Regions from separate parts of the Paenibacillus sp. P13VS genome, predicted to be linked through region 2. Evidence: riboswitches for the same ligand, from Rfam matches in the RefSeq annotation. Region 2 holds a riboswitch; the other holds the start of a gene.
The links. A riboswitch is a leader RNA that binds a small molecule or an ion and turns the genes downstream of it on or off. The one in region 2 is predicted to bind ZMP and ZTP.
Positions count from the first base shown of each region.

Region 1: linked by a shared signal. The riboswitch ahead of GUA98_RS14585 (TIGR01440 family protein) and the one ahead of GUA98_RS05345 (bifunctional 5,10-methylenetetrahydrofolate dehydrogenase/5,10-methenyltetrahydrofolate cyclohydrolase) in region 2 are both predicted to bind ZMP and ZTP.

Region 1 is NZ_WYEV01000005.1:168,615-183,545, forward strand. Features, by position in the region: gene atpD (F0F1 ATP synthase subunit beta) at 1-243, opposite strand, end outside; gene atpG (ATP synthase F1 subunit gamma) at 339-1,211, opposite strand; gene atpA (F0F1 ATP synthase subunit alpha) at 1,383-2,897, opposite strand; gene GUA98_RS14540 (F0F1 ATP synthase subunit delta) at 2,914-3,462, opposite strand; gene atpF (F0F1 ATP synthase subunit B) at 3,459-3,947, opposite strand; gene atpE (F0F1 ATP synthase subunit C) at 4,062-4,286, opposite strand; gene atpB (F0F1 ATP synthase subunit A) at 4,365-5,183, opposite strand; gene GUA98_RS14560 (ATP synthase subunit I) at 5,229-5,606, opposite strand; gene GUA98_RS14565 (AtpZ/AtpI family protein) at 5,599-5,853, opposite strand; gene wecB (non-hydrolyzing UDP-N-acetylglucosamine 2-epimerase) at 6,041-7,198, opposite strand; gene upp (uracil phosphoribosyltransferase) at 7,237-7,866, opposite strand; gene glyA (serine hydroxymethyltransferase) at 8,097-9,344, opposite strand; gene GUA98_RS14585 (TIGR01440 family protein) at 9,612-10,205, opposite strand; ZMP/ZTP riboswitch at 10,348-10,429, opposite strand; gene GUA98_RS14590 (low molecular weight protein arginine phosphatase) at 10,567-11,139, opposite strand; gene GUA98_RS14595 (manganese efflux pump MntP family protein) at 11,263-11,823, opposite strand; gene GUA98_RS14600 (hypothetical protein) at 11,787-12,032, opposite strand; gene GUA98_RS14605 (L-threonylcarbamoyladenylate synthase) at 12,037-13,260, opposite strand; gene spoIIR (stage II sporulation protein R) at 13,499-14,158, opposite strand; gene GUA98_RS14615 (FtsW/RodA/SpoVE family cell cycle protein) at 14,409-14,931, opposite strand, start outside.
Region 2 is NZ_WYEV01000003.1:54,241-69,171, forward strand. Features, by position in the region: gene GUA98_RS05340 (hypothetical protein) at 1-404, shown strand, start outside; gene GUA98_RS05345 (bifunctional 5,10-methylenetetrahydrofolate dehydrogenase/5,10-methenyltetrahydrofolate cyclohydrolase) at 550-1,344, opposite strand; ZMP/ZTP riboswitch at 1,456-1,537, opposite strand; gene GUA98_RS05350 (ribonuclease) at 1,663-2,100, shown strand; gene GUA98_RS05355 (barstar family protein) at 2,117-2,392, shown strand; gene GUA98_RS05360 (hypothetical protein) at 2,631-2,996, shown strand; gene GUA98_RS05365 (ABC transporter substrate-binding protein) at 3,223-4,236, shown strand; gene GUA98_RS05370 (hypothetical protein) at 4,344-4,796, opposite strand; gene GUA98_RS05375 (hypothetical protein) at 4,844-5,290, opposite strand; gene GUA98_RS05380 (iron chaperone) at 5,540-5,881, shown strand; gene GUA98_RS05385 (threonine aldolase family protein) at 6,059-7,144, shown strand; gene GUA98_RS05390 (MFS transporter) at 7,303-8,556, shown strand; gene GUA98_RS05395 (MmcQ/YjbR family DNA-binding protein) at 8,769-9,122, shown strand; gene GUA98_RS05400 (carbohydrate ABC transporter permease) at 9,241-10,071, opposite strand; gene GUA98_RS05405 (carbohydrate ABC transporter permease) at 10,073-10,945, opposite strand; gene GUA98_RS05410 (ABC transporter substrate-binding protein) at 11,016-12,329, opposite strand; gene GUA98_RS05415 (sensor histidine kinase) at 12,539-14,302, shown strand; gene GUA98_RS05420 (response regulator) at 14,321-14,931, shown strand, end outside.

The sequences.
Region 1 (14,931 bases), on a different contig from region 2:
GATTGGAGCTCCTGTATCTACTGCTTCCATCCCACGTACGAGACCGTCCGTGGAGGACATCGCGATACAACGTACCCGGTTGTCACCCAGATGTTTCGAAGCTTCGAGTGTAAGACTTACACTTACGCCGCTTTCGGTTACTGTAGTGATCGTAATGGCATTGAGGATTTCCGGCAGACCGCCGCGTTCAAACTCGACGTCAACAACCGGACCCATGATGCTCACAACGCGTCCTTTGTTCATCTTAACGTTCCCCTCCTACAAGCCTGCTACTTTGACAAAAATAAAGTTCCGTTCGTTTATCTTTGCAGTGCAAGCCTTCATTAAATAAATAACGGTTAGCCTTGTGCTGCGTTGGCACCTGCCACAATTTCCGTAATCTCCTGCGTGATTGCTGCTTGACGGGCACGGTTGTAAGTCAATGACAAATCATTAATGAGCTTGGATGCATTTTTGGTTGCATTACCCATCGCCGTCATTTTCGCGCCTAACTCACTCGCCTTACCGTTCAGAAGCGCACCGTAGATCAATGTCTCCGCATAACGCGGAAGCAGAACCTCCAGTACAGCCTCGGCTGACGGCTCGTACTCGTAGCTTGCAGTTGGTCCATTCGCAGCAGATACCTCAGGTGTATCCATAGGAAGAAGACGTTCTACCGTAGGAATCTGGGTCAACGCATTTACAAAGCGGTTATAACAAATGTACAATTCATCAAATTCAGCCAGTTCAAATCCACGAACAGCTTCGTGTGCGATAGATTTGATATCTGCAAATGAAGGCGAATCCGACAGATCAGTTGTCGTGGAAGCCATCGCAATCTCACGGCGTCTGAAGTAATCGCGTCCCTTACGTCCGATTACGAACAACTCATAATCATTCTGTGAGTTATGGCGTTCTTTCAGTGTCTGATTAACCTGACGCAGAATATTCGCATTGTATCCACCTGCAAGTCCGCGGTCCGATGTAATGATCAGATAAGCTGTCTTTTTGACCGGACGGCTCTCTAGCATCGGATGCTGGATGCCTTGCGTGCTGGATGCAATACTAGCCACAACTTCTTTCAGTTTCTCCGAATAAGGACGGGCTGCCTCAGCTTTCTCCTGCGCTTTACGCAGTTTTGCAGCTGCAACCATCTCCATTGCTTTGGTGATCTGCTTGGTGCTCTGTACGCTTTTAATTTGCCGCTTAATTTCGCGCATGCCTTTTGCCATGATTTCACCACCTCAAAACTTTGGCGGAGCCAAAGTTACTTCGTAAGCATCAACACAAGTTTTGACGTAGTCAAAACTACTTCGTAAGCATTATCTTACTTTGAAAGCATCAAAGTTTTACATGCAGACATGCGGAATCGGTTAAACAACTCCGCAGCTGCAATCATCTATTTAGACAGAGACAGCGAAGCTCTTTCTGAACTTCTCGATTGCACCTTTCAGTGCATTTTCGTTGTCTGCAGTCAATTCTTTTGTATCACGGATGGACCCGAGAATTTCCGGATGGTTGCTCTCCATGAACGCAAGGAACTCACGCTCAAAGCGAGTAACGTCACCTGTTGGAATCTCATCCAGGAATCCTTTAACCGCTGTATACAAGCTCACAACCTGCTGTTCAACAGGCAGAGGCTGGTTTACACCCTGCTTCAGGATTTCCATCATGCGTGCACCACGGTTCAGGCGGGCCTGAGTCGCTTTGTCCAGATCGGAGCCGAACTGGGAGAACGCTTGAAGCTCACGATATTGAGCGAGGTCGAGACGCAGGGAACCTGCAACCTTTTTCATCGCTTTGATCTGAGCAGAACCACCGACACGGGATACGGAAATACCTACGTTGATCGCCGGGCGTTGTCCAGCATTAAACAAGTCGGCTTCAAGGAAGATTTGTCCGTCTGTGATCGAGATTACGTTCGTTGGAATGTAGGCGGATACGTCGGAAGCCTGTGTTTCAATGAATGGCAGAGCGGTTAAAGAACCACCACCAAGTTCATCATTCAGCTTCGCTGCACGCTCCAGCAAACGGGAGTGCAGATAGAATACGTCACCCGGATATGCCTCACGGCCCGGAGGACGACGAAGCAGCAAGGAGAGCTCACGGTATGCTGCCGCTTGTTTAGTCAAGTCATCATAGATAACGAGAACGTGCTCGCCTTTGTACATGAAGTACTCACCCATTGAACAACCGGAGTAAGGTGCAATGTACAAGAGCGGGGATGGATCAGATGCTGCTGCAGTTACAACGATTGTGTACTCCATTGCGCCTTTACGACGAAGAGTTTCCACAACTTGAGCAACCGTAGATTGCTTCTGACCGATAGCAACGTAGATACACTTCATGCCGCTGCCTTTTTGGTTCAGGATAGCATCGATCGCGATCGATGTTTTACCTGTTTGACGGTCACCGATGATCAACTCACGTTGTCCGCGACCGATTGGAACCATTGCGTCAATCGCTTTGATACCAGTTTGCATTGGCTCATGAACCGATTTACGATCCATAACGCCTGGTGCTTTACCTTCAACCGGACGGAATTCCGTTGTAGCGATTGGCCCTTTGCCATCCACAGGAATACCGAGCGGGTTCACAACGCGTCCAATCAATGCTTCGCCAACCGGCACTTGCATGATTTGACCTGTACGTTTTACTTGGTCGCCTTCACGGATGTCAGAGTAAGGTCCCAGGATAACGACACCGACATTGCTCTCTTCCACGTTCATGGCGAGGCCCATAACACCGCTTGGGAATTCAACCAACTCGTTGGACATGACATTCTCAAGTCCGTATACACGGGCGATACCGTCACCAACCTCAATAACCGTCCCGACTTCGACTACATCGATATCGTTCTTGTATTGTTCGATCTGGCTCTTAATTAATGTACTGATTTCTTCTGGTTTGATACTCAAGTGTCCTCACCCCAATCTACTGTACTCGTCTGTTAAAAGACTGCTCAAGACGTTCGAGCTTGCCAGCCAAGCTGCCGTCATAGATCGTATCGCCAATGGCGACTTTCAATCCGCCCAGCAGAGTCGAATCGACAATGTTCTCGATACGGATCTTTTTATTCACACGGCCTCCGAATTCACGGGCTACCGCTTCTTTTTCTTCATCATTCAATGCATAAGTCGAGTAAACACGGGCATCGGCAATGCCGAGCGAGTCGCCCTCGATCTTCAGATAATCACTCAAAAGAGCTTCCAGCAGTTCAACACGGCCACGCTCAATCAGGAGCAGAACCGTACGCAGAACAGGTTCGGACACTTTGCCTTCAAGGCTCGCTTGGAGCACGTTCCGTTTGGCTTCATCAGAGATGTTCGGAGATACGATGAACTTGATGATCTCAGCATCCTCAGTCAATCCACTGACAACCGCACGCAGCTCCTGTTCAACTTCAAGTACCTGCTGCTGCTGGAGAGCGACTTCGAACAATGCTTTCGCATAACGCTTGGCAACAATCGTATCGCGGCTCATTGTCGGCCCCCTACCTCATTGAGGTATTGGTTCACAAGCTCTTCTTGTGCTGGACCGTTCTCAACTTCTTTTTTGATCAATTTGGAAGCAATCTGAACGGAAGCTGTACCCAGTTCGCTGCGAAGCGCTGCAACTGCTTTGTTCTTCTCGCTTTCAATTTCACGTACCGCATCGTCTTTCAGACGATTAGCTTCAGCTTTTGCGTCAGCCAGAATTGACTCAGCCTGTTTGCCGCCCGTTTGTTTGGACTGTTCAATGATGTCGTGAGCTTCTTTGCGCGCTTGCTCCAGAGCTTGTTTTTGTTCCTCCACATAGGCAATGGCCTGTTCCCGAGTCTGAGCAGCCTCATTCATCTGCGTCAGCACGAGTTCGCGACGTTTTTCCATGATGGAGAACAAAGGACCGAAAGCATAACGGCTAAGCAGCCAATATAAAATTGCAAATGCGATAATCGCAAGAAGCGTATTTTCCCATACGAAACTCAATCTGTTCACTCCTTCCTGGAGGTATCCTTGAAACGTTCATCCGCATGAACGGACATTACCTAAAAAGAAGGCGCGGATGGCTATGGCCTTCCCCGCCAAACCTTATCAATTTAATTAAGCCGCACCGTAGAACATGAACGCGAGTACCACACCGATGATCGGCAATACCTCGATCAGACCTACCCCGATAAACATTGTTGTTTGAAGAGTGGATTTTGCTTCCGGTTGACGGGCAATTCCTTCTACTGTCTTGCTGATTACCATACCGTTACCGATACCTGCGCCAAACGCGCCCAGTCCTGCAACAATTGCTGCTGCGATTAATGCCATTGCTCCCATTTGTATATCCTCCTTAAAATTATAAATCAATTTTTTTATTGTTCAGCCTGGTGAAGAAATCTTCGTAGGGCTTGGAACTTAATGTTCGTCGTGCGTCTCGATGCTCTGTGAAATGTACACCATCATCAAGATTACAAAAACAAATGCCTGGATCGCGCCGATAAAGATACTAAAGCCTTGCCACACCATCAGCAACGGAATGGCAGCTATTGCGCCAAACACTTTAAACGTGGTCAGCTTCAGGATCGTTGCGATCAGTACCTCACCCGCGAAGATATTCGCGAATAGACGCATACCGTGAGTCAGCAGCTTGGATGCCGTTTCAATCAAGTTGATGGGCAAGAACAAGGCGAATGGCTGAAGGTAGTGCTTGAGATAACCTCTCGTGTTGCGGAACAATCCGAGTCCATGAGATACCATGAACGCAACAAGTGCTAGTCCCATCGTTACCGACAAGTCAGCGGTAGGTGATTTCCACCAAGCCAGCTCAACGTGTGGATGTGCTTCAGGATCTTTGGCATGCGCTTCTTCAAACGCATCGACCGCTGTAACGATCGGTTGATTGAACACCTGTGCCTGACTGACCTCTGTAACTTCCGTAACTGCCTGGAACGGAAGACCCAGCATGTTACCGACAAAGATGAACATAATCATGGAAAGTGCGAGAGAGATAAAATGTTTCCCTTTCTTCATATCCATCGTGCTGGAAATCAGATTGCGGACGAATTCGACTGCCCACTCCATAAAATTTTGCAGCTTGCCGGGGTTCTCAACGGACAATCTCCGTGTAGCCAGGACAGCAAAAATAAAAACGAGGGCACCTGTAACGACCAACATTAACACAACCGATAGATCCAGTCGAAATCCGCCAAGCATAATAATTGGAGCTTCATGCATATTTTTCTCACCCCTTTCTCGACTTGAAAGCTGCAGCACCTAACATCATTCTGCTCTGCGGGAATAGACGATCCCTATAATCAGTAAGGAAAATTGCGCAATGACCAGACCGCCTGCAACCGCATATGTATTGAAATACTGCGGAAAGCGCATCGATATATATATACCGAGCACTGCGAGTGCCGCTCTTGTCAAAAATCCCAGGTTCACACGCTTCAAGTTACCTTCTGCCGCATCATCTGACATTTTCCTTACTTTGTAGCCCAGGTAAAATGCATTGATCCAGCTAATTCCTGTACCCAGGGCCAGTCCCAAAGCAATTGTCTCCACACGTGGCATAAAGGCCGCTGCGAGAAAACAAATCATAAGAAAGTACATGATGGAAACAGTCATCCATCTGCGGTATCTGGTTAGTTCACTCATCACTTTCCCCCATGAATTTTTTCGCGATAAAGTAGATGCTCACTCCACCTGCCGCCAGAAAAAAGAGAACGCTTACGGCGATCCATATTCCGTTACCTCCAATGGTCTTGTCCAACCAGGAGCCAGCGTAATATCCGGCAACAGCGAGAACGGCAATCTCGATCCCAAAAGCTGTCACGAGCCCCATCGCTTTCCATACATTGTTGTCATGGTTACGGGATGAATTTGGTTTGTTCGAATCGGCCATTTTCCACGCCACCCTTGCAATCCCAGTTAATTTTACTGAATGATGAGAGCCTTTGTCAATTGAATGATTTTAGTGTTTTAAAGGGTAAAACGACGGGTTTACAGGCCCCCGGGAGCCCGTAAACCCGCGTAAACCGTACAGTTTAACTGTATGCTGTACCCTTTATGATTCAGTCAGAAAAAACGAATTATTTTTTGAATTTTCTGTGAAATGATTCCGGACGTTCACTATTTACGCCAAAATGGTGCAAAATCGCATTGACAATTCTTTCCGATGCATGTCCATCACCGTATGGATTGGCAGCTTGACTCATGCTTGCATACAGCGCATCATCCGTAAGCAGAGCTTTGGTCCGTTCATAAACACGTTCCTCATCCGTACCCACCAGCTCCAACGTTCCAGCCTCGATGCCTTCAGGACGCTCCGTTGTATCCCGCAGAACCAGCACGGGCACACCAAACGAAGGCGCTTCTTCCTGCAAACCGCCTGAATCGGTCAAAATCAAGTGAGTATGCGGATAAAAGTTATGCAAATCCACCACGTCTAGTGGATCAATTAATTGAATACGGGGGTGATTCCCCAAAATCGCGTGAGCCGGCTCCTTCACAGCAGGACTTGGATGCACCGGGTACACGATGGCAATATCTTCGAACTCGTCGGCAATCCGTTTGACGGCCTGGAAAATGTTGCGGTGAGGCTCGCCTTGGGATTCACGGCGGTGAGCTGTCATCAGCACAAGACGTTTGCCTTGTGCCCATTCAAGTACCGGATGTGTGTAATCCTGCCGTACTGTATATTGAAACACATCTGTTACCGTGTTGCCTGTGACATAGGTACTAGACTCCGGTTTATTTTCTTTGGCAAGGTTGGAGAACGACCAATCTGTCGGTGCAAAATGCAAGTCCGCAAGTACGCCGGTCAACTGGCGGTTCATTTCCTCCGGATACGGTGACAGCTTGTTCCACGTACGAAGACCTGCTTCCACATGGCCCACCTGAATCTGCTGCAGAAACGCTGCATAGCTGGCTACAAACGTAGTCAGCGTATCCCCGTGAACAAGCACGATGTCGGGTTTCGCTTCGCGCAGTACGGGCTCCAGGCCACCAAGCACACGAATCGTGATTTCATTCAGCGTTTGGCGATCTTTCATGACATCCAGATCATAGTCCGGTTGAATGTTAAACACTTCCAGAACCTGATCCAGCATTTGACGATGTTGTGCGGTCACACAGACGATGGATTCGATAGATTCGGGATGTTTCTGAAGTTCCAAAATAAGCGGAGCCATCTTAATGGCTTCCGGACGAACTCCGAATATCGTCATGACTTTAATTTTCTTGGACATTCAAACAAAGCCCCTTTTCTATTCAGCATGCAGCATGCTTATTTAGTGCCGTACAGACGGTCTCCTGCATCTCCCAATCCGGGAACGATATAACCGTGATCATCCAGACGATCATCCAGTGCAGCCACGTAGATGTCCACATCCGGGTGCGCGTCCTGAACTGCTTTTACACCTTCAGGAGCTGCTACAAGGTTCATCATTTTGATTTGGGTGCAGCCGCGTTTTTTGAGCACGTCAATCGCAGCAATGGCAGATCCGCCAGTTGCCAGCATTGGGTCGATAACAATCAGCTCACGCTCCGTAACGTCTGTAGGCAGCTTTGTGTAGTATTCAACAGGTTGCAGTGTTTCCGGGTCACGGAACAGACCAACATGTCCTACTTTTGCCGCAGGAAGCAGTTTAACAACGCCATCCAGCATACCCAGACCTGCGCGCAGGATTGGTACCAGACCAAGCATACGACCAGAGATGACCTTTCCTTGTGTTTCAGCTACAGGTGTTTGCACATCAATAGACTCGAGCGGAATCTCTCTTGTAATCTCGTACGCCATCAGCGTAGCCACTTCATCCACCAGTTCGCGGAAATCTTTCGTATTCGTACGCATGTCGCGTATAAACGTCAGTTTGTGTTGAATCAAGGGGTGATCACATATTACTAATTTTCCCATCTAATTTGTCCCTCCGGTAAGTTCTTCATGTACAGCATTACCAATAATGCCTAATTATCATTCATAGGCCCGATAAATCCTGTATATTATATCATCACCTACACCGAATTACACCATCAAAGGACATGTAATCATTACAGAAAACCGAATACTATAAAAATAGGACCGGAAACTTGGCATGTTCCGGTCCTTTTTACTCTAGTTGTACAATAATTCCATGTGCCTGTGGACTAGTATTTCAGATCTGTGTACAGCGGGAATTGGTCTGTCAGAGCCGTTACTTCCGCGCGGGCCTCATCCAGCTTCGCTGTATCTTTAGGATTTTTCAATGTTTTGGCAATGATTTTACCGATAGCAACCATGGCTTCTTCGTTCATGCCACGGGAAGTAGCTGCCGGAGTACCAATTCGAATGCCGCTCGTTACAAACGGACTTGTCGGATCAAATGGAATTGCATTTTTGTTCACGGTAATACCGATGGAATCGAGCACATGCTCAGCTTCCTTACCTGTGATGTTCACGCTGCGAGTGTCGATCAGCATCAAGTGGTTGTCTGTACCGCCGGATACAATGTTCAATCCTTCAGCAATCAGTGTTTCAGCCAAAACCTGAGCGTTCTTCACTACGTTTTGTGCATAAGTTTTGAACGAAGGCTGCAGGGCCTCACCCAGTGCTACCGCTTTGGAAGCAATAACGTGCATCAAAGGTCCACCTTGGGAACCTGGGAATACCGCTTTATCAATTGCAGCTGCCCAGGATTTGCGGCACAGGATCATACCGCCACGAGGTCCGCGCAGCGTTTTGTGTGTTGTCGTTGTTACGAAATGGGCATGAGGAACCGGGCTCGGATGCAATCCGGCAGCAACCAGTCCTGCAATGTGGGCCATGTCCACCATGAACAATGCACCTACATCGTTTGCGATAGAAGCGAGTTTTTCAAAATCAATCGTACGCGGGTATGCACTTGCGCCTGCAACAATCAGACGAGGACGGTGCTTGAACGCTGCTTTGCGCACTTCATCGTAATCGATCAGGAAAGTATCTTCCTGTACGCCATAGGCCACGAAATTGTAGAGCAAACCAGATGCATTCACTGGGCTACCGTGAGTCAAGTGTCCACCATGAGCAAGGTTCATGCCCAGCACCGTGTCACCAGGTTTCAACGCTGCAAGATATACTGCCATATTCGCTTGTGCTCCCGAGTGAGGCTGTACGTTTACGTGCTCAGCGCCAAACAGTTCCTTCGCGCGGTCACGTGCGATATCTTCCACAACATCCACATGCTCGCAGCCACCATAATAACGTTTGCCTGGGTATCCTTCAGCGTACTTGTTTGTCAGTACAGATCCAAGTGCCTCAATTACCGCTTCACTTACGATGTTCTCGGATGCAATCAGCTCAATGTTGTTCTGTTGGCGTTTCAACTCCAAATTCATCGCTTCAAGTACTGCAGGGTCATTCTTACGCAATTGTTCCATGTTTAAATTCCTCCCAGTATATTAGTGAAGTTATAAAGCAAAATTAAAAGGTTACACTCGCCACTCCGAACGCAGCACAATCTTCCGATCGCTGTTATCCCCAGATTTTTTGAATCCCCCTTTAAAGGGGAAATCCGGTGATAGCCTATGCTTCCGATGTAGCTTTCTTTCAGAAAGCTTTTAGGCGAGCACTTCGTTTCTCCAGATTTGTCCTGCAGTCTCCGTTTTCGTGTAAACATTAATTTCGCTTTATAGTAGGTTGAAGATTTAGTCGCAAAATGTCGAATCTGGTTGCTCTTCCATCTGATACACCGCACGTTCGCCGCCAATCAGCTTCGGACGGGTCAAGGCTGTCGTCACACGGGCTTCCCCAATGTAGCGAAGCGCTGTACGGAAGGGAACTGCCACATGCCGTAAGTGCATGCCAATCATGGTTTCCCCGATATCCACTCCCGCATGAGCCTGCACATGTTCAGCCAGGCAAGGATCACTCAGCGAGCGATAAGCTGCGGATGCCATGGAACCGCCTGCCTTGGGAACGGGCACGGCACCCACTTCAGTCAAACCAAGACGTGTGAGCAATGAACGCTCCATCACCAGTGCGCGATTCAAGTGTTCACAGCACTGGAACACAGGCTCGAAGCCGAATTCCTGCTGTACCTCGCGGATCCCTGCAAGAAGCTGCTGTGCTACATCAACGGCACCACTCGTACCGATCTTCTGGCCTGCAACCTCGCTTGTGCTTGTACCGATCACAACAATCTGTCCAGGTCCAAGCTTTCCGGCAAGTGCCAGTTCACGCAGAATGGATGCGGTCTGTTCCTGCAATCCGGGTTGTTCCGAATCTAACTCAATAGTCATCCTATCGCCTCCCGATAAAATCATGCCTGACTTCCTCACGGCAGCCCGCTCTTGTATTCATGCACGGCATCTCAGGTACTATTATAGCGAATAATCAGATGAAAGACGAAAAAAAGAGCAGTCTGCGGGTATCGCAGAATTGCTCTTTTGCCCAGGCGACCGGCCGTTTGTTCCGGTGCTCCATTGTGGTTGTGCCCACTTCGTCGCCAGTTACACCGGATCCCTGTTTTCCCCTTCATCATAAAACAACCCACGCTTAAAATCAACGGGTAATTTACACTACATGTTCGTTTTTGCATATAAAAATAAATTTGGAAATGGTTCATCACTGCCCAATTACATTGCCCTGCATAATCCCGGTTTATCCCAACTTGTCCAGAAGCCGATCCAATGCCGTCCTGATCTCTGCAGCAGCAATATTATAATCGTCACGACTGCCCCCGAATGGGTCGGATATATCAAAGCTTGGAATGCGCTGGCGGATCTCGATCACGCGCTCACGCTCTGATGCCAGAATCTCCTGACCGAGTGCACGCTTCAGTTCCAGTGTGGCGAACAGGCTGTCCAGTTCCTGAAGATCATTCAGAACCTGATCATCATTCTCCACATACTCTTTCAGCGTGTACGTCTTGTGTACCGAATCCGGAAAAACCTGCATGACATGCTGTTTATGGCTTCGCGTTAACGTAAGGACCAAATCCGCCCAGCCAATCAGGCTCGCGTCAAGCTGGGTAGATTGACCAGGCCCTTCCGCCTGGTGATCTCTTAATACAGCTTCGGCATGACGGGAAATCGGCATTCCCGATGCTGCCGCCACACCTGCAGAACGAACCTCTACCTGAATGCCCCGTTCCGCTGCGAGCTTGCGCAAAAGCCCCTCCGCCATGGGGCTGCGGCACGTATTTCCTGTACATACAAACAAAATATGTTTCATTGTGATAGCCTCCCCATTTCGCAAATGTTGTCGAATGATGCAATATTTTAATTTTAAATGATGAAAATTTAAAGAGTATCGTTATGACTGCTCAAGGGCTGCAACTGCTCCGCTCTATGACTATTAAAAAATAAACAACAGTCCAAACGCAAGCAGGATGGCTCCGCCAATCGCTTCACCATAATCACCAAGGTTCTGGCTCACTCGTCTTCCCAGCAGCAGACCCATGACGGACATGATTCCACCGCATGCACCAAAGGCAAGTACAGTCAGTACCAGATCACTGCTAAACATGCCGAGGGATACCCCAACGGAAAACGAATCCACACTCACACTGAGTGAAAATAAGATCACACCCAGCATGGAGCGATGGTCCACCAGCTTGGTGTCACCTTCACGAAATGCATTCAGAATCATGTGACCCCCAAGCAAAACGAGCAATCCGCCTGCAGCATACGTCGTGATGTCCCCAAGAAGTGAACTGACGTATTTCCCCGTGTACATACCGATCAGCGGCATGATCACATGGAACAGGGCCGTAACCAAGCTGATTCGCAGCACATCACGCAAACGAATGCCTTTCATGCCAATCCCAATGCCCAGCGAGAAGGCATCCAGCCCGAGGGCGACGGCCATAATCAAAATGGTTACCAACTGCCCCAGATGGGCAGACACATCCCACATTCCCATACCCCCAAGTCACGTAAAGGTTCTTGTACACGATATGCGGACAAGGACACAAACATGACGGGAGATAGAGAATGAATAGTCAGAGAGATGCAGGCAGGCGTGTCAAAAGGGGACTCTTCTAATCGGCAGGCCGTGGTTGGTGGTGCCTGCTGCCACGGCCTGCCGATCAGGTGGACCGGAGAGACGTCGTCAGCTCCGGTCATGGTGTTACTGGTCCCCAACCTGTATAAGTTGGTGACCAGCAGCCTTGAGCAGCCGATTCATGACGGCTGCGCCCAGCCCTTCGCGTGAGCAGGCTTCAGCCACAATGTATGTGGCGCCCTGCTCATCGCAGCTGCGCAGCGCGGCGTACAGCCGGCGCGCTGCTTCTTCAAGCTCGCTGGCATTGCCCAGCGAGAATACGGCATCGGCACGGTACTGCTCCGCGTGCTCGGCGAACGCCAGCACCGCGGTGCGCTCTCCGCGCTGCGCCGCCTCCGCGAGGGCGGCGCTGATCCAGGCCGCCACGGCTGGCGGCGGCCCCTCTACCACGCACAGCGCCCCTGTGGGCGCATAGTGCGTGTACTTCATGCCCGGCGAGCGCGGCGCCGGGCTGCCTTCGCCTTCGGACCCACCCGCGAGAATCGCCGGGTCCGTGGCGACATGGGCGGCAACGGCGGACAACTGTTCCGCCGTAATGCCGCCAGGGCGCAGGATGGTGACGGTACCGTCGTCACCGACCTGCACTACCGTGGACTCGACGCCCACACCCGTGGGGCCGCCGTCCACAATGCCGCCGATGCGGCCAGCCAGATCCTCGCTCACATGTGAAGCGAGCGTGGGGCTCGGCCGCCCGGAGCGGTTAGCGCTCGGCGCAGCCACTGGGCACGCCGCCGCTGCGAGCAGCTGCAGAGCAACCGGGTGATCCGGCATGCGGACACCCACCGTATCCAAGCCAGCCGTAACCCGCGGGGATACGGCACCTGGCTTAACAGGCAGCACAATGGTGAGCGGACCTGGCCAAAAGGCCTCAATCAGCGCTTCTGCCGCCTCATTCACTTCCGTAACCAGTGAATCCAGCTGATCGCGATGTGCAATATGCACAATGAGCGGATTGTCTGACGGGCGGCCTTTGGCTTCAAATATAGCCTCTACCGCGGCTGTACTGCGCGCATCCGCGCCCAAACCGTATACCGTCTCTGTCGGAAACGCAACGGTCTGGCCTTGACGAATGCAGGCAGCAGCAGCCTGCAAGTCAGCGAGCGCCTGCTGGTAGGCGCTCTTTTTTTTCTCATCGGATCCCTGTGCCTCAAGTTCACCCATAACCAAATTACCCACAACATGCAGCTCGTTCTCACTCATCAATGCTCTGACATCCCACACCGACGTAAGCAATCCTTCTGGTTTTCCCGAATCTTTGTTTCCTGTGTATTGCTCTTGTTCTCTACTCATATATCCCATCATCCCTAAACTTCAATAGGTTAGTAACCGCGGGGCCTCGACCTTGGCGGTAGCTGTCTTGCTTTCATTTCGAATACCTATAATTATAGCATATCTGTTCAACCTAAGAACGGGCTCGCTATCTCTCTTGTAAACCCCATCCGTTAAGCATGACAGCCATTCATTAAAAAATGGGGCAAAAGGGCAGCTTCCTGTATCGAAGTCGCCCTTCCCTATCATTCTCACAATATTAAGCAAACAACCCGGCTACCCAACCCCATAGTTTAACCGCCAGATCCACCAGGAAAAAACGGGCTTCCGGTGTTGCTCCCTGGACAGATGCTTCAGCATCTCCAGGCTCAGCAGCCGCTGCAGATACCGTAGACGGATTGGCCAGCGCATCCCCTGTGCTTGCATCAATGAAGCATAGCGGCGGAAACAGCACACACCACCAATTTTGACCCTTTCCTTCTCCCAGTGTTATACGCACTGCTTCATAATCACCTGCGGGATATACCGTGCCTCCGTATAGTTTGGTAGGGAACGGAACGACACCAAGCTCCACTTGATATGGATAGTCCAGTCCACGGCTGGCCAGCTCTTCTCCCACCCGATCTTCGATTTCAGACAAATGCTCACGAATGACATGGCGTGCATCATCCAGACTTTGCGGATTATCCAGCTCTGTAACCCAATCACTCATCTGGGCAACCACAGCATCCCGAATCTCGCGTTTCACCAGTTGGTCCCCTGGCGCATCCGAATTCGCTAGAATCCGCAAACGGATGGATTGCTCCGGAATTGCTGCAGCAGCTACAGCTGCATCCGTCTTCTGACCTTCCCACATCATAATAATCATCATAAGACAAACGATAATTAGTCCCATTTGTTTCACTGTTCTTCTGCTCATCCCGTTCTCCCCCTCGGCTCCCGTGATCATGTTCCCTGCAACTCTCTCATGTCTATCAGTATGCCCGGAAGAGACAGAAGTAAACCTAGCAAAAATCATGAATCTAGCAAATTCATTCTTTCATTTTAACGTGGTTGAGCCGGATTAAGAAAAGGCCGACCACATCTGTTACCGATGTGCATCAGCCTTGCTTAAGATCTATCAAACCTAACTGTTAATATATAACCCAATATATAACCCTATTCGATGATTACAACGCGCTCTTTTCTTTTCTCAGCAAATGCAGTAACCGGTCTGGCAAACCAGGCTTCTGCTCTCCAAGCAGCAGGTCGTCTTCCTCTTCATCTCCATATAATTTAATGCTCATGACCAGTCCGATACAAGCCATATTAATAAGCAATGAAGTCCCCCCATAACTGATGAACGGAAGGGTAATCCCTGTTAGTGGCATCAGTCCGAGGAACGCACCTATGTTTTCAAACACTTGGTATAAGAGCATGCCAATAATGCCTACAATAATGACCGGTCCCGCCCGATCCTTGCATTCCATACCAATGAGAACCATTCGGTGAATCAGAATGAAGTACAGCAGTAACAGCACCGACGCTCCTACAAAACCGAATTCCTCAGCAATAACGACAAAGATGGAATCCGAATAGGTATACGGCACGCGTCCACTTTGGACGGAGGTTCCCTGCAAATACCCTTTGCCGATAATGCCTCCGGAGCCTATAGCCAAGCCTGCGTTTTTGGTGTGCCATGTCGCCTTGGAT
Region 2 (14,931 bases):
ATGGAGATCATGTCTTAATTCATGACGATGAGTGGGTATATGTTGGAGATGTCGGTGACTACTTTTATGATGACTCCGTTAGCATTGAAGAAGATTCGATATGTCATCGGCGAGGCGTAACGTGGTTGGGACGAATTCCACTGACAGAGATAAACGATAAGGTACGTGCTCTGATTTCGAATGCTTCGATCATTTCAACATTCGAGTATCCACTTTCACAGGCTCAATTGGAGCCGTGGATTTCAAGAACTTCCGAAACGGAAACGGCAGTTCAACATTCGGTTGGCGTAGATGACGGAACAGTGCAGGAAGCTCTCGACGTACTAAGGAAGGCATTACAGAGTGAAGACGAGGAACTTCGTATTCGTGCGGCGACGGCCATTTTACAATATGCGAAGAAATAAAAAGAACATGAACAGATATGTAGAGTAACGAAAATGGAACTAGCAGATATACGAACTTTCAATGCTCATTACGGTTTATGTCTATACACTAAGAAGCACGCAAAGCCCTCATGAAACGAGTGAGCTTTGCGTGCTTTCGTACATATTATGATGTTTTTTCAGATTGCATGCAGGCTGATTTGATCGTGTGTTCGATCAGCGTAGCAATGGTTACGGGACCAACCCCACCCGGGACGGGTGTAATGGCAGATGACGGAGTCAAGCAGGATGAAAAGTCCACATCACCGATATTGCCTTTATTGTAACCTGCATCAATGACAACTGCACCAGGTTTAATCCAGCTTCCTTTTACAAAACAGGCTTTGCCAACGGCAGCAATCACGATATCTCCTGACTTCACGATTTCTTCCAGATTGACGGTTTTGGAGTGACAGGTAGTTACCGTTGCATTTCGGTTAAGCAGCATGGCTGAAACGGGCTTACCGAGAATTGGACTTCTTCCTATGACCACAGCGTGCTTGCCTTCGATGGGTACGTTATAGAAATCCAGAATGCGGATAATTGCTTGTGGTGTGCAGGAAGGGAAAGCGGCGATTCCAAAGGCATTTAACGCAAATCCTAGGGTGGTAACGCCATCCACGTCTTTCTCTATGCTTATAGCATCAAAAGCGGCTCTTTCATCGATATGATGCGGTACCGGGTGCTGCAGCAGAATGCCATGAACGGATACGTCTTCATTTAATTTGGTTATTTCCTGAATTAATTGCTCCGTTGTAGTCTCTGCAGGCAAAACCACTTTAATCGAATGTACCCCTATTCGGGCACATGCATTGCCTTTCATTCGTACATACGTTTCTGATGAGGGATCATCACCAACCAAAATAGTCGCTAGACAAGGTGTAATTCCTTTCTCCTTCAACCCGGCAACCTTCGCAGTCATCTCTTACTTCATAAAGTCCGCTACCGTTTGTCAATTCAACATTAGCTTCTCTGTACTCATGCTCATCATCGCCCTTTCCAAATAAAAAGAGGCAAGGAAATAAAACTTCCTTACCTCGGCCCAGGCGTACGGCTTGATTAGACATCATATGCTCCCTCACGGTTCACCGTGTTCGCCAGTTACATATGACCATATTACCTTGATAGTACTTCATTTTGAAATGTACATCAATCCTTTTAACTTTAGCTATACTTGGAACTGTGTTCAGATTGGTATATACTTTTTTGAGTTAAGAAGATTAAAAGGAGATTATAAGCAGTGTATATTAAAAAATGGCTAGGTGCTGTACTCATTATTCTTGCGACGATGCTGGTCGCAGGTTGTTCACTTGAATCGCTAACTGTAGATGATTCGACCCAGACTCAGGCTGTCTTGAACCAATTTGACGAAGTGGCCAATTATCTTGCCGAGCATCAGGAGCTTCCGGATAATTATATTACCAAGAAGGAGGCCAGAGCTTTAGGCTGGGAACCAAGTGAAGGAAATCTGCAAGATGTGGCCCCAGGCAAAAGTATCGGCGGTGATATTTTTCAGAATCGGGAAGGCCTGTTACCCAAGAAAAAGGGAAGAACGTGGTACGAGGCAGATATCAATTATTCGGGTGGAACCCGGGGGAGTGACCGAATCCTCTATTCCAGTGATGGCTTAATATACAAGACAACCGATCATTATCGCACGTTTGAACAAATCAAATGACCAAAGGTAGGATGGTATGAAGACAGTAATCATTGATGGAAATGATATTCATGGAAAAGAAGAGCTGCATGATATTCTTCAGGCGAAGCTGGGGTTAGATGACTCTTACGGGCGGAATCTCGATGCGTTATGGGATGTCATTACAGGCTTCATTTCAATACCACTAACCATTCAATGGGTGAATTTTGAGGCCAGCAGGGCTGTGCTTGGAGAATACGCTGATCAGCTATTGGAGTTAATGCGTGAAGCAGAAGAAGAGCTGGATCAATTTCAATTGGATCTGAAAATGTAAAAACGAACGGGCAGTCCGCTGAGGACTGCTTTTTTTAATGTGCAACATGTTCCATGAGACTTCCGTTAAGGAGTTAAGGAATCCACAGGAGGTGAGGGTCATTCCCAGGAAGTTATTGTACTTCATTTATGTTCTGTCACTGGTTAGTCTGACAACATCTTGTGCAAGCACGTCCACGAATGCAGATGCTGATAACGGTCTAAGCGAACTATATGTTGCAGCATTGGAAGAGGTCATCATGATAGATTCAGCTCTTAATAGATCAATGGAGTATATATCAATAGATTATGATCGGACACCTGCATTAAGTGATTCTGATGGACAACATATAATGGAGTTCTTACAAACGGAATATAAGGTGGACGTTTATAACCTTACTTATGAACAATTGCTTAAGCAAGGTTTATATGAAGGTAATGAAAGCAATCTCCGAGGAATTTTACTGCGGATCGAAAAGGTTGAGCTGGCGGACGAGAAGAATGAGGCCACACTTGAGGTCAGTAAATATCGATCGAATGAAGGTTCCATCTCTGTAAGAATAACGTTGCAATATAGGGATAACCATTGGATGGTAGTTGATCATAATACCTTGAAAGAGAGCTAATACAGGATAAGGATGGGAGATTACAAGGTTCCACGAATACTAAACAATCTGTCTTAAAAGTCGCCCATGGCGGCTTTTTTTTGTTCCTGTAATGAAAGCTGTCTGCGGGGTGAAACATTCAATATAACTACATTTTACAAAGAGAACTAGAATTAGCTTGTCAAATAGACTGCATCATGATAAAGTGATAACGATTATCAATATCATTTAAAAAGGTGGGTTTACATTGTTGAGGCGATCTAATTCGATCTTGCTTATACTGGCACTAACCGTGCTGCTGGTACTAAGTGCATGCGGTCAGACCAAGACGACGAGTACAGCGACGGATGCAAGTGCAAACACGGCAGAGCAGACAACTGACTCAGCATCAGCAGCTGAACCAGCGACAACTGACGAAGGGGAGACCGTTACATACCAATCGGATGCGGGAGAAGTTGAGGTACCCAAAACACCGCAGCGTGTCATTGATTTGACGGCGTTTACGACAGGATACTTTGTAGCACTGGATGTTCCCGTGGTAGGAGCTCTGTCTGGAGCAATGGGCAATAAGTATATCAAGGATCAATTGATAAGTGAAGGAACGACTGATCTGGGTGAGCAGCCTACAGCGGAACAGCTGGTAAGCCTCAAACCAGATCTGATCATTGCTTATACGGGCACAGAGGGCCTTGATCAATTGTCTCAAATTGCCCCTGTGGTTCAAATTCAATATGGCAAACTCAACTATAAAGATCTTATGCTTGAATTAGGCAAGCTAACGAATAGGGAAGATGCAGCGAAAGCCTGGGTTACAAACTGGGAAGCGCAGATTAGCGAATGGAAACCCAAAGTAGAAGCCGCAGTCGGTGACCGCACTGTCTCCATTCTGAATCCATACGCGAAGGGATTGTACGTATTCGGCCATAACTATGGTCGTGGCGGTGAAATCCTCTATGGTGAATTTGGCTTGAAAGCCCCGACCAAGGCTCAGGCAGAAGCAATTGACAGCGGAACAGGCTTTGCTTCGATCTCCATGGAAGTGCTGCCGGAATATGCAGGTGACATCATCTTTACCAGCCCGTGGTCGGGCGATACAAGTGATGCCGAGGTCGTATACAGCAATACACTGTGGGAGAATCTGCCTGCTGTTAAAGAAGGACATGTCTTCCAGCTGGATAACACGTCGGACACTTATAATGATCCGATCACTTTGGAAGGACAACTGAAATTTATTACGGACAGCTTGCTTTCAGTGAAGTGAACATTGTAAATTAAGCATCTGTGAAGTAAACAAGCGAAGAGCACCCTTATGTCACTAACTTGACAAGGATGCTCTTTTTTTGTTTGAATTCATCTGTTTCAGGGCTCTTAGTCATCGGAATACACAGTTGCATTAAAACTTTCGGGTCCGAGCCTGACATTACTTACGCCGGTATCCGGACCATAAGAGAATGTCGCATAGGCGGAGTAGACGAGCTGGCCATTTGCCGGGGGAGCGACATTATAATCAGAGCCCGTAAAACTGAGCACACACGGACTGAAGAAAGGGTTGCCGAGGACAGTCCTTTCTGCACGGTACACCAGCTGCTGCGAGGCTCCCAGACCACGATATACCTCAACGGCAAGAGAACCGTTGTTAAATAACTGATTGGCGGTTACCGTTACGATACCTGAGAAAAGTGTGCGGATGATTGGTCCCGGATTACTTACTTGCAGCCCAACCTGAGCGAACAATAACGGAACACCGTTTGTGAAATTGGGAGTGAGAACGCCCTGACCTTTAGATCCTTGAGAAGTTCTTGCATCCAATAGCTTAACCAATTGAAGTCCTCCTTTCTTCGAAGCTGAGGAGTAATCGAAACGTAGAGTTAATCGTCGCTGTAAGCTACAGCATTGAAGCATTCCGGTCCAAGACGGGTGGCTTGTTCTGATGCGGATACAGGGACGAACGTTGCAAAGCAGGAATAGATGAGCTGCCCGTTGGCTGGTGCAGGCACATTATAATCCGAACCTTCAAAGCTCGCCAGAATCGTACTGTCGTTAGGAAATACAGGCTGGGAAACTACATAGATCGGTTGCCCCGTATAGGTTGCCCCTCTGAATATTTCAAAACGAATAGACGAAGGCAAGGAAGACACATTGGACACCGAGATACGATAGGTCCCATTAAATTGTGTTCGAATGATCGGCCCCGGATTAAAAATATTGAGTCCAACAATCCCCAGCAGGGTAGGAGTATTTGCGCCAAGCATGACGTTGAGCGGGGTAATTCCTGCTGATCCCAGTGACGTACGGGCGTCAAGTGTACGAACCATAGCAATTCCTCCAATCTATCAATTTGCCATATGATATGTTATTCAGTGGAAGGAGTTGTCCGCTTAGCGGCAAGAACTTTAAGCTGCTCCAGAGAGATACAGCACGAATCAAACGATTTTTTATTTGGAGACTTGAGATGAACGTGTATACTTGAGGAAAAGAGTAAGTTAACCAATAAACAAACGAACTTAACTAATTTCCATATAGGAGGAGTTTACTTGAAAGAATTTGAAGATTTTCTGACGCGGATGGATAACCCTGACCAGCGTGCTCGAGCCGAAGAAGTACTGAATTGGGTGGCTACAACATTTCCTAACCTAAAGGCCAAGATTGCATGGAATCAGCCAATGTTTACGGATCATGAGACCTTCATTATCGGATTCAGCGTTGCCAAACAGCATATGGCGATTGCTCCCGAGAAGGCAGGCATTCTTCAGTTTTCAGACGAGATTGTGGAGGCTGGCTATGATCACACGAAGGAATTGATTCGAATCAAATGGAGACAACCCGTGGATTTCTCTCTGCTGGAGAGAATTATTGCTTTCAATATTGCAGACAAGGCAGACTGCTCGACTTTTTGGCGAAAGTAAAAGCAAAGCATGATATAACGGCTTTTCACGAATGACAATGATTATGTAAAGGTTAAATAGAAAGGTGTGAGCCAGATGGGGCAACATACGGGTAACCAAGCTAAAGATCAGATCGAAGAGACATCTGCTGAAGAGACTGCGGGGTATGGCTTGAGCGATACACCGGATACATCATTAATGGATGCGTTCATGGAGGCTGAGTATATCATTGGCGGTCATGGCAGTCGCAAAATCAAGGTTCTCCAGGAAGCATTTCAGCACATTGACGGTGAGATGTACAGCGATCATTACGGGAGCGGAGAAACCATTGAACATTTCCAGCGGCGGATGGCTGAAGTACTGGGCAAGGAGGCAGCCATCTTTTTCCCAAGTGGTACCATGTCACAGCAGATCGCGCTGCGGATTTACTGTGATCAAAAGGAACTGAAGCGTGTAGCTTATCATCCCCTGTGTCACATTGAAATTCATGAAGAAAACACGTTGAAGGAGCTTCATCAGATTGAAGCGGTTCTGCTTGGTGACAAGGACCGGTTGATACGATTGGAAGATGTACAAGCGATCGAAGGCGACATAGCCTGTCTACTGCTTGAATTGCCTCAGCGGGAGATTGGCGGCCAGCTGCCTGCATATGAAGAACTCGAAGCCATCTCGGCTTACTGCCGTGAACGGGGAATCAAAATGCATTTGGATGGAGCCAGACTGTTTGAGATCACACCTTACTATCAGAAGTCGGCCGCAGAGATCTGCAGCTTGTTTGATAGTGTGTATGTATCTTTTTACAAAGGCATTGGCGGAATTGCAGGAGCAATACTGGCTGGAGATACGGATATGATAAAGCAGTCCCGAGTTTGGAAACGCCGGTTTGGCGGGGATTTGATCGGTCTATATCCATATATTCTAAGTGCCCAATTTTATTATGATCAACGCATCAATAAGATGGGAATCTATTACGAACAAGCGAAGCAGCTCGCTTCTTTGCTGAATCAGTGTTACGGAGTACGCACACTGCCCGAAATACCCGTGTCGAATATGTTTCATGTGTACATCGAACGAACCACGGCTGAGGCTGAACCCATTCTCAGCAGAATGACGCAGCAGTTTGGAATAGGGTTTACTTCATATCTAAACGAAAACAGCGAGACCGGGCATTGTTCATTTGAACTTTCTCTGGGAGACCGGTATGAAACCATACCGGAAGATAGGCTGCAATCTGCTCTGATGTGGCTGGATGAACAGCTGCGTTCGCATGGTCCGAAGGACTGAGTTGGACTTCATTGTTAAATTCAAGGAAATCGTCCAATTGGAAAAATCAGTCTTTAGTCGGTGGCGTGGGAAGATGATGTCCGTATAATTATGATTTGAGAGGAGACGTCAGATCATTAAAGTATGGACATCTTTAAGACAAATGGAGGTTGAGGGGATTGAATAGGCAAGTCCAAGGCACGAATGCACCAAGCCTGTTTCGCAATCGGTTTCTTCAGACAATCTTGTTATCCAGCGTTCTCCTACAGATCGGCATCTGGGTTCGGAATTTTGCAATTCTACTGTATGTGGCAGAGACAACGAATAATGATCCATACGCCATTTCACTCATTAGTGTGGCCGAGTTTGCCCCGATTTTTGTGTTTTCGTTCATCGGAGGTACCTTTGCTGATCGCTGGCGGCCCAAACGAACGATGATTTGGTGTGATGTATTATCTGCCGTATCCGTATTTGCAGTTCTCCTGACCATACATTACGGCTCATGGCATTCGGTCTACCTTGTTGCATTTATTTCGGCAATTCTGTCGCAGTTCTCCCAGCCTTCAAGCATGCGGTTGTTTAAGTATCATGTTGCAGAAGAACAGCTGCAGCAGGGCATGGCTCTGTTCCAATCCCTGATGGCCATTTTTATGGTGCTTGGCCCGATGCTTGGCACCTTCGTATACAGCACGTTTGGCCTGGAAATATCCATCGCTGTTATGGGCATCGTTTTCCTGCTATCCGCACTCGTTCTCGTTCGCCTGCCCGAGGATCAGATGCAGACACAAACGGCTGGGGCTAAAGGGCAGTTCCGAAAAGAATTCGTCGAAGGGTTTCGTTACGTTTGGCAAAGTCAGGTGCTCCGAATGCTCGGGCTGGCGTTTATACTTGCGGGTCTCTCCGTTGGCGTAGCTCAAGCGCTCAACCTGTTCATTGTTACCGAGCAGCTTGGCAGGAGAAAGGAATTCCTGCAATATCTTCTGATGGTGAATGGTGCAGCCATGCTAATTGGTGGGGGAATAGTAGCCACATTTGCGAAGAAGGTTCCACCACAAATTCTGCTGGCGATTGGAATGGTAGCCGGTGCGGTATGTACAGCCATCGTAGGTTATTCAACAAGTGTTCCCGTCACGCTGACCGTTCAATTTCTGAATGGATTGGTGTTCCCTTGCATTCATATAGGAATCAGCACCATGATTCTGAAATGGTCGGAGGCTTCGATAGTTGGCCGCGTAAATGGCGTTTTGAATCCGATGTTCGTAGGCATGATGGTCATTTCCATGTCCTTCGCAGGTCCGTTAAAAGATGCCTTTTCACTGAGCACGATCTATAGCGGAGCAGGGTTTTTGTTTCTTATTGGCGCATTGGCCATGATTCCAATCATGAACCACAAAGCTCCGGATAAATTACCGCAAGTTGCACAAGAGGTATAGTACAGCAGTAGCTTCATATTAAGTAATGCACGGGAATCGGCATGAAGTGCCGGTTCTTTTTTGTCATTCACGATGAAGTAACCTTGCATATAACCAGCGGTTCATCCAAAATGGGATGGGAAGGATCTCTCTACGAGCGTCGTTCGACACGGCCTGGTTCATTACAGCGAGGATGGATTAAACTCAGAGAACGAAAACGGAGGAAATAGATCATGACATTGGAAGAATTAACGGAATACTGCTTGTCGTATCCCAGTTCATATGAAGATCATCCATTTGGAGAAGGCTGGACGGCGATACGCCACCAAGGAAACCAAAAATTATTTGCACTCATATTGCACAACTATAACGGACATGTCAGTGTGAATCTGAAGTGTGATCCGGAACGTTCGGATTTCCTGCGAAACGCATTCCCGGAGGTTATTCCCGGTTACCATATGAACAAGGAACACTGGAACACCGTTAACGTGGAAGGTAATCTGCCTGTGGAAGATGTGCAAGGAATGATTAAGCACAGTTACGAATTGACACGGCCCAAGCGGGTAAAAAAGAAAAGCGAAGCTTAGTGCAGGATAGTAGCTCCCCATTAAGTTGAAGACAAAAGTTAAAAAGACAAAAACCCACCTTGTTAGGTGGGTTTCTTAGGGTTTAATTAAACATCATGAGCTTCGGTTGTAGAGCTGCTTAGCCTTTGACGGCTCCAGCCGTGAGGCCGCTTACGATGTATTTCTGACCGAATAAGTACAGGATGAATACAGGCAGCGAAGTCAGTACAAGATTGGCAAAAATCAAATTCCAGTCCCGGCTGTACTTGCCGTAAAAATTGTAAATTGAAAGCGGCATCGTCCACGTGGAGCTGTCTGTCAGGAAGTAAACCGGAATCGTAATATCATTCCATACCGACATGAACACCATGATGGCCACTGTCGCGTTAACCGGCAGAATGAGCGGCGTGACGATCCGAAAGAATACGCCGAACACGCTTGCACCTTCCAGAAACGCAACTTCGTCGAGCGCTCTTGGAATGGTTTTGATAAAACCACTGTACAAGAATACACTGAACGCCGTATTCAAAGCGGCATAGATCAGGATAACGCTTGTTATGCTTCCGTAGAAGCCCAAGCCCTGTACAACCCGAATCGTTGTAATGATTGACATTGGAGCAATGAGTCCCATGAAGAAATACATATAGATCGCTCCGGAGACTTTCGTTTCTCTGCGAGCTAGAATGAATGATGCTGCCGAAGATGCCACGATATTGATGACCGAGGATACGCCAGTAATCCAGATACTGTTGAGAAAAGCCCTGGATAGACCGCCTTCTTCGAAGACCCGCACGTAGTTCGAGAACTGCCATGTATCAGGTAAACTAAGCGAAAAGCTGAGTACCTCGGCGCTTGTTTTGAATGAACCGAAGATCAGAATCACGAGCGGCAGAAGAACAATCAGGGAGGCCAGAATTAGAAATCCTTCCACAATGTAATTGCGGATGGCAAGTTTGCGAGTATAGCCCATGTTATTCGGTAACCTCCTTACGACGCATAAAAATCAGCAGCGGAATGGCGATAATGGTGACAACGACGAACAGCAGTGTATTGACTGCGGTACCGAGTCCCCAGTTGCCTTCACCGAAGGAACGCAGAATAATGGTACCCACAACCTGAGAAGCATTACCCGGACCCCCGCCGGTCATGACGTAGACTTCGGAAAATACTTTGAGTCCACCGATTAGGGTCAGCATCAGGTTGATATTAATGGCTGGCAGCAGCAGTGGCAGCGTGATTTTAAAGAAGCTTTTCCATGAGCTAGCCCCGTCAATGGTTGCCGCTTCGTAATATTCCTGAGAAATGGATTGCAGCCCGGCCAGATAGATGGCCATTTGAAATCCGGCGCTTTGCCATATGGAGACGATGGCGATGGTCCAGATGACGATGGATGGATTGGTCAGCCAAGCCTGGCTTAATGAGTGCAAGCCTACAGCTTCGAGCAATTTGTTAATCGTGCCTTCGGTTCGCAGCATCGGTGTAAACAAAATACTGATGACGAGAATGCTCAGAATGGAAGGGGAGTAGAAAATGGCACGCAGCAGATTTTTGGTTCGTAGTCTCATGTTAAGTCCTACGGCCAGCAATAGACCGATGACATTTTTGCCAACGACAGTGACGATTGCGAAGATCGCCGTATTTTGCAGTGCCAGGATCAGCGTTTTGTCAGAGAAAATCTTCTTGAAGTTGTCCCAGCCGATGAACTGAAGTTCCAGTCGATCCAGCCGCCAATCCGTAAATGAGTAGTAGAATCCTGCGATGGCTGGGATGACGAAAAAGATGGAGTAGATCAGCAATGCCGGATAGATCATGTAGTACGAATACAGATTTTTAGCCCTTTTCATGTCTCACACTCCGTTATAGCTCGGGCAGCATAGATAACAAGAATCTATGCTGCCCGGTTTTTTTATCTTCTTAGAAACCGGCCACACCTTTGTCCTGCATCAGCTGGCTGAACTTCTCGTCCCAAGCCTTCAGTACTTCTTCCGGTGATAATCCGCCTGCAAATTGATCCTGCAGCAATCTGTACAGTTCACTGCGGTCAACGAGCATATAAGCATCAGTCGTTAGTACCGTTTTCTTAGGCGTAATGTAATTGTCTACGATATCCTGTTTATAGGCAGGCAGCTCAGGTGTTGTTACGTCACTGAAATTGGATACATAACCTTTTGAATCAACGATCTTCTGAGCAACTTCCTTCGAAGCAATAAAGTCGAGGAACTGTTTGGCTTCTTCCAGATGTTTGGATTTCTTCGGAATGAACAGCTGACCGCCGAGTGGACTCGCACCCAGACTCGCATCCTGTGTAGATGGAATAGGGAATACGCCGAGTTCCATGCTCGGGTCCTGCTCGGCCACACCTTCAATCAGCCAGTCACCCATAAACATCATGGCGACTTCCTTGTTCAGGAATTTACCCACGGCCATATCGTAGCTGTCGCTAAGCACGTCTGTGTTGGTGTAACCTTTGGTGTACACTTCGTACTGCTGCTCCAGGAAGGTTTTGAACTCCGGAATATCGGACCATTTTTTCTTATTGCTGTTCAGGTCATCAAAGAACGTAGGGTCATTCTTGGCTGCGAAGTCGGCAAAAGCTGCTGCTGGCCAGATGTTGGCTGCCCAGGCATCTTTGTAAGGCATAAATACGGGAGTGATGCCGCTCGCCTTAATCTTTTCGCATATAGCCAAAAACTCTTCATAGTTTGTCGGAATGGACAAACCAAGGTCTTCAAAGATCTGTTTGTTGTATACGACCCCTTGCATGCCTGTATCCTGGCTGACATGGAAACTGTAGAGATGACCGCCGGCAGAAAGGACGTCCTTGTTCACAATTCTGCTCGCCCAAGGCTCGTTATCCAGAATTTCAAAATTACGTTCCAGGTTCAGGTCCGTCACAGCACTCGCCAGGTTGTATTGAATGATATCGGGCGTTTCATCAACCGCCAGCTTGGTTTGCAGTACAGTCGTGGTCTGTTCTGCTGGAATAAGCTGCAGATTCACACGTACGTTTGTCTGTTTTTCAAACTCATCCAGAATGTCCTGTTGAATAAAGGCAGAGTCCTGCGAACTTTTGGAAATGGCGAGTTCCAATGTGACCTTGGAACCTTTGCTGTCTCCTCCAGCAGCTGTTCCGGAATCACTTCCTCCAGATCCGCATGCGGTTAATGATATGGATAATAAACTGGCCAAAACGATGGATGCTGCTTTTTTTCTTTTATGATTCTTCAATGCAAATCCCCCTCTAAAACGTTTAATGAATCCGTTTACAAATTTGATTATAAATTTTTATCTGTTCCTGGTACATGTCTGTGCTTGAACGTTCATGTGTAATATTCTGAACTTGAAATCGCTATCATTTCAAACGTTCACATGATACAGTAGGACATAAATGATTGAGAGACGCATCATGATGGGGGAACAGGAGGGCATGTAGAAGGATGATAAAGCTGATACATCGGGCAACACAATTCAGTTTGCAAACGAAGGTATTCTTGACATTTCTGGCCCTGCTAATGTTCGTGCTGGGCTGTTTTATCGTTTATGTAAACGTTATCGTTATCCGCCCGCTCAAACAAAAAACAGAGCAGGATATGCTGGTGACAGCGACTAAAGTCAGAGAGCAGGTTGATCTCTATGTCGAGCAGCAGAACCAGTTGTCCCAGCGAATTTTGGCCAGCAAGGATATCTTTGCAACGATGGAGAAGAGTTCCGCGGCTCACAGTAATTACGAGAGGCTGAATCAGATCCGGAAGCTGAAAGACATCATGTTTCAGGCCATCGGACCCAGCATGAATATGAAGGACATGACGATCTATGACAAGGAAGGGGTACTGCTCACCTCGTACCTGGGAAGTGGAGATCTTCCCGCCATGCTCAGCAGCATGGTGGCTAACAGCGGCGAGGGACGAGAGTGGGAAGGGAACGGATTCATTCTGGTGCGCCAAGAGGATACGATCTCCTTCGTCCGCACAATCAATGATCAGAACGGGAAGGTGTACGGTTACCTGAGTATTCAAATGGATCAGGCTTATATCCAAAAACTCACTGACGGAATTGCTGCAGGCGAGGTGTATATTCTGAACCAGCAAGGTAAGCAAATGACCGGATCGGAATCGGGAACCACGTTGTCGAAATGGACCAAGCCGATATCCGACGAAGGATTGGACGTGGACAAACAGAACAACTACGTCACGCATTCGACCTCCCCCAGCACGGGATGGATTACCTATATCGTTACACCGAAACAGTCAGTACTGGGCTCGATCCATTCGGTACAGAGTATGTCGATTCTACTGATTACAGCCTTGATGCTGGTGTCTTTTGTATACATCCTCTTGACCACACGCAATTTGCTGCTTCCGATCCGCAAGCTTCGCAGTCAGATCTGGCGTATCAATTACAGCAACATGAATCTGAAGGTCGACGAGAGACCGAAGAACAATGACTTGCTGCTGCTTAATGAAGCCTTTCAGGATTTGATGGAACGGTTGCAGCAATCGATAGACCGGGAAAAGGCAGCATTACATGAAGAAGTTATGGCGCGCAATTCGGCTTTGCAAGCTCAGATTGCTCCTCATTTTATACACAACGTTCTGTATCTCATCAGCATCGCAGCACAGGAGGGAAAGACCAAGGTTGTATCGGATATGTGCAAACATCTCTCGGACAGTCTGCGCTATATTGTGTCTTCTCCTTATGCACATGTGACTTTGGCAGATGAGCTGGAGCATACGAGACACTACTTGTCACTTGTACAGCAGAAGTATGAAGAAGATCTGGAGTGGGAGATTCATGCCGACGCCTTAGCGAGCGAAATACGTCTTCCGAGGCTGGTCATTCAACCTTTTGTAGAGAATTGCATTGAACATGCCTTTTCCAATACGGCCCCGCCTTGGCGCATTCAAATTACGGTGAAACAATATAACGGACTATGGGCTCTGGAGATTAAGGATAACGGAGAGGGCTTCCCACTTGAGAAAATGCAGGAGATCCTCGCAAAGGTTCAGGAATCTGCTGCTGGAGAGAACCATCTTCTCAACCATCCAGTATCCCTTGGTAATATGGGGATGATCAATAGTATCAACCGGCTTAAACTGATGTATAGCAATCGGCTTTTTTTCAATATTTTCAACAATCGCGCACATGGCGAAAACGGAGCCACCATTCAAATCATCGGCTCGCTGACAAAGGATTTTTACTAGGCAAAGGGGAGACATGTGATGTATAACATCATGATTGTAGAGGATAGCAAACCAATATTGCGTAATATAAAAATGCTTTTGGATGCGCTTACCCTGCCTGTTCATGTGGTGGCTACGGCAACGAATGGAGAGAATGCCCTGGCTGCAATTCAGCTTGAGCCCATTGATCTGCTGCTAACCGATATTCGGATGCCGAAGATGGATGGGTTATCGTTGATTGAGCAGGCGAAGAAAGCGAATCCGGACTTGAAAGTGATTCTGATTAGTGGCTATAGCGACTTTGAATATACTCGAAAAGCGCTCAACCTGCAGGTGTTCGACTATTTGCTGAAACCGGTGGAGCAAGAAGCGTTAGAAGAGGTCATGAGACGGGTGATTGACCAGCTTGATCAGCAGAAATCCAGAAATTTGAATGTCTTGCAAGAGCTTGTCGAGCCTCAGTGTTATGCTGAAGTTCAAATGGGAGAGGATTTATCGCTGTTTTCTCAGATGATGATCATTTTGCGCAAGCAGCCATTTACACCCGGGAAGGAACAATGGACACAGCAGACGATTCTTGGCGCCGTGGAGGTACTTTTTGCTCCGCAGCCTTGTCGTGTGTTACAGAGTCAAACGCCGAATCAATATAT